2 linked regions of the Frondihabitans sp. PAMC 28766 genome follow. The protein of the gene in region 2 interacts with the protein of the main gene of each other region in a pairwise test. Links are inferred from orthologs where the notes say so. Each region holds a gene or a part of one and is shown on either strand. Other genes may lie near its edges.

Region 1 (3,300 bases), 1.2 Mb from region 2 along the record:
GACCAGGGAGGACCCCGTGGCGGGCGCAGTGAGGGAGGAATCGGTGGTGGGGGTGCTGTCGCTCATGATGCTGTAGCTTACGGTGTCGAAGCGCCCGGATCGCTCGGAGCCGAGTCGTTCGGCCAGGCGTCGGCGACGGCTTGGCGCACGTCGCCGAGTAGCTGCGTGATCGCCTTCGTCTCGGCGATGATCGGGAAGAAGTTCGAGTCGCCGCCATAGCGCGGCACGACGTGCTGGTGCAGGTGGGAGGCGATGCCGGCGCCGCCGACATCGCCCTGGTTGATGCCCATATTGAAGCCCTGCGCGTGCGACACCTCGGTGAGCACCCGCATCGCGGTCTGAGTCAGCGAGCCGATCTCGGCGACCTCCTCGGCGGTGGCCCGGTCGTAGGTCGACACGTGGCGATACGGGCAGACGAGCAGGTGCCCCGGGTTGTACGGGAAGAGGTTGAGGAGCACGTAGGCGTGCTCGCCGCGCGCGACGATCAGAGCCTCGTCGTCGCTCTTGCCGGGCGCCGCGCAGAACGGGCACTTGTCGTCGTGAGCGCCCTGCCCCTTCTGCACGTAGACGGCGCGGTGCGGCGTCCAGAGCCGCTGGAAGGCGTCGGGTGCCGCCGCGAAGGAGGCGGACGACTCGACGACGTCCGCCTCCTCCCGAGGGTCGGTCACTCTCAGACCTGCGCCTTGGTCTCGATCGCCGCGACGATCTTCTCGATGGCCTCGTCGACGGGGATCCCGTTCTCCTGCGACCCGTCGCGGTAGCGGAAGCTGACCGAGCCTGCAGCGCGATCCTCCTCGCCGGCGATGAGCTGGAACGGCACCTTCTGCTTGGTGTGGGTGCGGATCTTCTTCGGCATGCGGTCGTTGCTGTGATCGACCTGCACGCGCACGCCTCGCGCCTTGAGCTGGGCGGAGATCCCGTCGAGGTAGTCGCCGTACTCCTCGGCCACAGGGATGCCGACGACCTGCACGGGCGCGAGCCACACCGGGAAAGCGCCCGCATAGTGCTCGGTCAGCACGCCGAAGAAGCGCTCGATCGATCCGAAGAGCGCACGGTGGATCATCACCGGGCGCTGGTGCGTGCCGTCGGCCGAGGTGTACTCGAGGCCGAAGCGCTCGGGCAGGTTGAAGTCGAGCTGCACGGTCGACATCTGCCAGGTGCGGCCGATGGCGTCGCGCGCCTGCACCGAGATCTTCGGGCCGTAGAAGGCGGCGCCGGCAGGATCCGGGACCAACTCGAGACCGGTCTCGCGAGCGACCTGTGCGAGCGTCTCCGTCGCCTCTTCCCAGGTGGCGTCGTCGCCGACGTACTTCTCGGGATCCTTGGTCGAGAGTTCGAGGTAGAAGTCGTTGAGCCCGTAGTCCTTGAGCAGCGACAGCACGAAGCCCAGCGTCGTCTTGAGCTCGTTCGCCATCTCTTCGCGGGTGGTGAAGATGTGCGCGTCGTCCTGTGTCATGCCGCGGACGCGGGTCAGGCCGTGGATCACGCCCGACTTCTCGTTGCGGTAGACGGTGCCGAACTCGAAGAGGCGCAGCGGCAGGTCGCGGTACGAGCGGCCCTGCGACCGGTACACGAGGATGTGCATCGGGCAGTTCATGGGCTTGAGGTAGTAGTCGGCGCCCTGGCGGACGATCTCGCCCTCCTCGTTGCGCGCCTCGTCGAGGTGCATCGCGGGGAACATGCCGTCCTTGTACCAGCCGAGGTGGCCGCTGGTCTCATACAGGTTGGACTTGGTGATGTGGGGCGTGTAGACGAAGTCGTAGCCCTCGGCCTCGTGGCGCTCGCGCGAGTAGTTCTCCATCTCGCGGCGGATGATGCCCCCCTTGGGGTGGAAGACCGCCAGGCCCGAGCCCAGCTCGTCGGGGAACGAGAAGAGGTCGAGTTCGGCGCCGAGCTTGCGGTGGTCGCGCTTTGCGGCCTCCTCGAGGCGGCCGAGGTGCTCGCGCAGTTCGTCTTTGGTGGCCCAGGCGGTGCCGTAGATGCGCTGCAGCTGCTTGTTCTTCTCGGAGCCGCGCCAGTACGCGCCGGCCGACCGCATGAGCTTCCAGCCGTTCTGGATCAGGCGGGTCGAGGGAAGGTGCGGGCCGCGGCAGAGGTCGCGCCACACGACGTCGCCGGTCTTCGCGTCGACGTTGTCGTAGACGGTGAGCTCGGCGCCGCCGACCTCGACGCTGGATTCATCGACCAGAACAGTGCCGGCATCGCCTGCCGCCTCGTCGAGCCCGGCCGGCCCCTTGAGGCCGATCAACTCGAGCTTGTACGGCTCGTTCGCCATCAGCTCGCGCGCCTCGACTTCGCTGACGACGCGGCGCACGAAGCGCTGGTTCGCCTTGACGATGCGCTCCATGACCTTCTCGATCGCCTTGAGGTCATCGGGGGTGAATGCCTCGGCGACGTCGAAGTCGAAGTAGAAGCCGTCGTCGATGGGCGGGCCGATGCCGAGCTTGGCCTCGGGGTTGATGCTCTGAACGGCCTGCGCCATGACGTGGGCGGTCGAGTGGCGCAGGATCTCGAGACCCTGCGGCGAGTCGATCGGCACGGGCTCGGCCAGGCAGGGCCTCTCATCGGGGCTGGCGGGCTCGAAGGTGGCGGCCATGTCGTAGAGGGCGCCGTCGACGCGGACGGCGACGATGCTGCGGTCGGGGAAGAGGTCGAATCCGGTCGTAGTCTCCGTGACCTCGATCGGCTGGATCGAGGCGGCCACGGGTTCTACTGCGTCAGACAATCGTCTTCCTCACTGTCGAAAAGGGTTCCGTCCAGTTTAGGGGACCAACACGACCTTGCCGTGGGCGTGGTGCTGCTCGAGCAACTCGAACGCCGCCCGCACCTCGGTCAGCGGGAAGGTCTGCGCGATGGGCAGCGTGACCTTGCCCTGGTCGAGCAGCTTCGCCACGTGCGCCAGCACCTCGGGCGTCGACGCGTCGGACGACCCCTTCGACAAGGCGCCGATCTCGGCGGCGGCCCCGAACGCGATGATCGTCTCGATGCGGTCGGGCTGGAGGCCGAGCTCGACCCCGAGGTGCACGTACTCGTCGCCGAAAGTGTCGATCAGCGCGTCGACGCCGTTCGGCGCGAGCTCGCGGATGCGGTCCGCGAGGCCCTCGCCGTAGGCGACGGGGCGCGCGTCGACGCTGCGGAGCCACTCGTGGTTGCCCGCGGAGGCGATGCTGATCACGTCGACGCCGTCGACGACGAGCAGCTGGGTGACGAGCGAGCCCACTCCCCCGGCGGCCGACGAGACGACGACCGTCTGGCCGGGCTTCGGGCCGATGGCCGCAATGGCGGCCGTCGCGGTGGCCG
Region 2 (3,278 bases):
CGCCGCGTGAAGCAGAACATCGAGAACCGCATGGTGTCGCTCACCATGGAGGACTACATCTACCAGGTGGAAGTCCCGATGGAAGACGTCGTCGAGATCAAGAACGGCCAGCGCAAGCTCGTCACCCGCGTCCGCATCCCCGGATACGTGCTCGTCCGCATCGACCTCAACGAAGACTCCTGGTCGGTCGTCCGTCACACTCCCGGTGTCACCGGCTTCGTGGGCAACGCCCACAACCCGACACCGCTGCGCTTCGAAGAGGCCTTCAACATGCTGAAGAGCCTCGTGCAGGTGCAGGAGGCGGCACCCGCCGCCAAGGGCTCGGCGAAGGGCGGCAAGGCGGCCCAGCGAGTCATCCCGGCCGAGGTCGACTTCGAGATCGGCGAGACCATCACCATCAAGGAGGGCTCGTTCGCGGGTCTTCCCGGGACGATCAGCGAGATCAAGCCCGAATCGGGTAAGCTCACGGTGCTCGTTTCGCTGTTCGAACGCGAGACGCCGGTCGAGCTCAGTTTCGACCAGGTCACCAAGCTCTAGCGCCCGTTTGCAGCCGGTGTCCACCCGGTCTGCACCAAAGTTTTTACATACCACCGGTTTTCGGGTCCGCTCGTAACCGGGAGAGCGTGCGGCAACCGCCGTGAGTTCGAACCCCACAAGAAGGAAACAGAAATGGCACCGAAAAAGAAGGTCACAGGTCTGATCAAGCTTCAGATCAACGCCGGCGCCGCGAACCCCGCTCCGCCCATCGGCCCGGCCCTGGGTCAGCACGGCGTGAACATCATGGAGTTCTGCAAGGCGTACAACGCGGCGACCGAGTCGCAGCGCGGCAACGTCGTCCCCGTCGAGATCACCGTCTACGAAGACCGTTCGTTCACGTTCATCCTGAAGACGCCCCCGGCCGCCGAGCTCATCAAGAAGGCCGCCGGCCTCGCCAAGGGGTCCCCGACGCCGCACACCGTCAAGGTGGGCAAGCTGACGCAGGAGCAGGTCCGCGAGATCGCCACGACCAAGCAGGCCGACCTCAACGCCAACGACATCGACGCCGCGGCGAAGATCATCGCCGGCACCGCCCGTTCGATGGGCATCACCGTCGACGCGTAGTCCTTCCCGACTACCGCACGACACTCACAGACATCCAGTGGGAGAGCCGGCCAGGCTCGTAACCACGCTCTCGAAATCAGGAGATTTCACATGGCTCAGAAGTCCAAGGCGTACCGCGCCGCTGCCGAGAAGATCGAGGCAGGCAAGTTCTACACTCCGAGCGAGGCCGTCGCCGTCGCCCGCGAGACCGGCTCCAAGAAGTTCGACTCGACCGTCGAGGTCGCGCTGAAGCTCGGCGTCGACCCCCGCAAGGCCGACCAGATGGTGCGTGGCACGGTCATCCTGCCTCACGGAACCGGCAAGACCGCCCGCGTCATCGTCTTCGCGACGGGTGCTGCGGCCGAGGCCGCCCTCGCCGCCGGTGCCGACGAGGTCGGTGGCGACGAGCTCATCGAGAAGGTCGCGGGCGGCTACACGTCGTTCGACTCCGCCGTCTCGACCCCCGAGCTCATGGGCAAGGTCGGTCGTCTCGGCAAGGTCCTCGGGCCCCGCGGCCTCATGCCGAACCCCAAGACCGGCACCGTCACCCCGAACGTCGCTCAGGCTGTGAACGACATCAAGGGCGGCAAGATCGAGTTCCGCGTCGACAAGCACTCCAACGTGCACTTCGTCGTCGGCAAGGCGGGTTTCTCGTTCGAACAGCTCAACGAGAACATCGACGCCGCTCTCGAAGAGGTCGTGCGTCTCAAGCCGTCCTCGTCGAAGGGCCGCTACATCACCAAGGGCACCGTTTCGACTACGTTCGGCCCGGGCATCCCCCTCGACATCAACGCCCTGTAACAACACCGCTCGGCGCTACACGAAGGCCCGCACCTCCCCGGAGGTGCGGGCCTTCCGCCGTCCCCCCCGCCCCCTCCTCCTCCGTTCTACCTATAGGTAGCGCCCTCGCGACAGGAAGTTTCTGCCCGGGAAAGCCGCACCGATAGGTAGAACGGGGGAGGGAGGGGCTACTCGTCGGTGATCTTGAGCACCAGCTTGCCCCGCGTGTGGCCCTTCGCGAGCAGGCGGTGCGCGTCGGCCACGTCCTCGAGGTCGTAGACGTCGTCCACGTACACGGCAACGTCGCCGGAGTCGAGAAGGCGCGCGATGATCGCCAGGCAAGTGGCGTCGGGGGCCACCTCGTAACCCGTCAGGCGCGCCCCGACCGAGTCGCAGAGATCCTGCAGCCCGGGCACCTCGCAGGTCGGCACGTGCACCAGGAGGCCGCCCAGGCGCAGGACGCGCACGCTGCGAAGCGCGACCTCGTCGTCGTCGACCAGGTCGATGACGACGTCGACACCGACGGTCGCCTCTTCGAAGAGACTCTGCGTGTAGTCGATGACCTCGGAGGCGCCGAGCTCGGTGAGCCAGTCGGCGTTCCGCGACGACCCGGTGGCGATGACGTGGGCGCCGAAGTACGCGGCGAACTGCACCACGAAGTGCCCGACCCCGCCGGCGCCCGCGTGCACCAGGATGCGCTGGCCCTCGTGGGCCTTGGCGACGTCGACGACGAGGCCCCAGGCGGTGAGAGCCGCGAGGGGTACGGCTGCCGCCTCGACGTGCGAGAGCGACTTGGGTTTGCGCGTCACCGACAGCAGGGGCACGCTGACGTACTCGGCGTAGGTGCCGGCCGACCGCGGCACGGACGCTACTCCGTAGACCTCGGTGCCGGGTTTCAGCGGGAACGCCGCGTAGGGGCTCTCGACCACGGTGCCACTGAAGTCGCACCCGAGCACTGCGGGCAGCTCGGGGCTGCCGCACGATCCGACCCGTCCCGCTCGCGCATCGACGTCGAACGGGTTCACGCCGGCGGCGGCCACGCGGATCAGGATCTCCGACCCCCGCCTCCGTGGCGTCGGGATCTTTGCGGGTGTGAGAACGTCCGGTCCACCGTTCTGGGTGATCACCATGGCTCGCATGGTCGGGGTCATGGTCGGCCTCTCGGTCGTGGTCGTCATCGTCGAAGGCCTTCCATCGTTCGGGACTGCGACCGCTGATCCGTGATCGGCCGCGCTCTCAGTAAACGGGGGCCGTGAGTCGGATGTGTTTCGGGAGTGTCAAGGCTGTCGAAACTATCGGTACGCTGACGATCGTGAGATATCTCTTCGCCGGTCTCCGGCTCGCCGTCGCCGTCCTCATCATCGTGGCCGTGGTCGGCCAGCTGATGCGGAGCGTGCTGGCCCCCTCGTTCTTCTTCT

What was found.
Region 1: the proteins of rplA (region 2) and thrS interact in binary tests that used the Escherichia coli proteins (3 or more experiments, as listed by UniProt). The link is inferred for Frondihabitans sp. PAMC 28766 from one-to-one orthologs.

The regions. Positions count from the first base shown.
Region 1 is NZ_CP014513.1:2,739,877-2,743,176, forward strand. Bases 188-3,172 are described here. They hold thrS (threonine--tRNA ligase), read right to left. Parts: upstream 2,705-3,172; coding sequence 671-2,704; downstream 188-670. Other genes in these bases: AX769_RS13195 (HIT domain-containing protein), read right to left, coding at 188-668; AX769_RS13205 (NADP-dependent oxidoreductase), read right to left, coding at 2,762-3,172. In the rest of the region: pyridoxal 5'-phosphate synthase lyase subunit PdxS, read right to left, coding at 1-66; more of AX769_RS13195, read right to left, coding at 78-187; more of AX769_RS13205, read right to left, coding at 3,173-3,300. UniProt on the Escherichia coli protein: Catalyzes the attachment of threonine to tRNA(Thr) in a two-step reaction: L-threonine is first activated by ATP to form Thr-AMP and then transferred to the acceptor end of tRNA(Thr). The rate-limiting step is amino acid activation in the presence of tRNA.
Region 2 is NZ_CP014513.1:3,936,539-3,939,816, reverse strand. What follows is about bases 74-3,036. They hold rplA (50S ribosomal protein L1), read left to right. Parts: upstream 74-1,191; coding sequence 1,192-1,881; downstream 1,882-3,036. Other genes in these bases: AX769_RS18775 (NADP-dependent oxidoreductase), read right to left, coding at 2,049-3,036; rplK (50S ribosomal protein L11), read left to right, coding at 670-1,101; nusG (transcription termination/antitermination protein NusG), read left to right, coding at 74-537. Outside these bases: more of nusG, read left to right, coding at 1-73; more of AX769_RS18775, read right to left, coding at 3,037-3,038; AX769_RS18770 (Pr6Pr family membrane protein), read left to right, coding at 3,173-3,278. UniProt on the Escherichia coli protein: One of the primary rRNA binding proteins, it binds very close to the 3'-end of the 23S rRNA. Forms part of the L1 stalk. It is often not seen in high-resolution crystal structures, but can be seen in cryo_EM and 3D reconstruction models.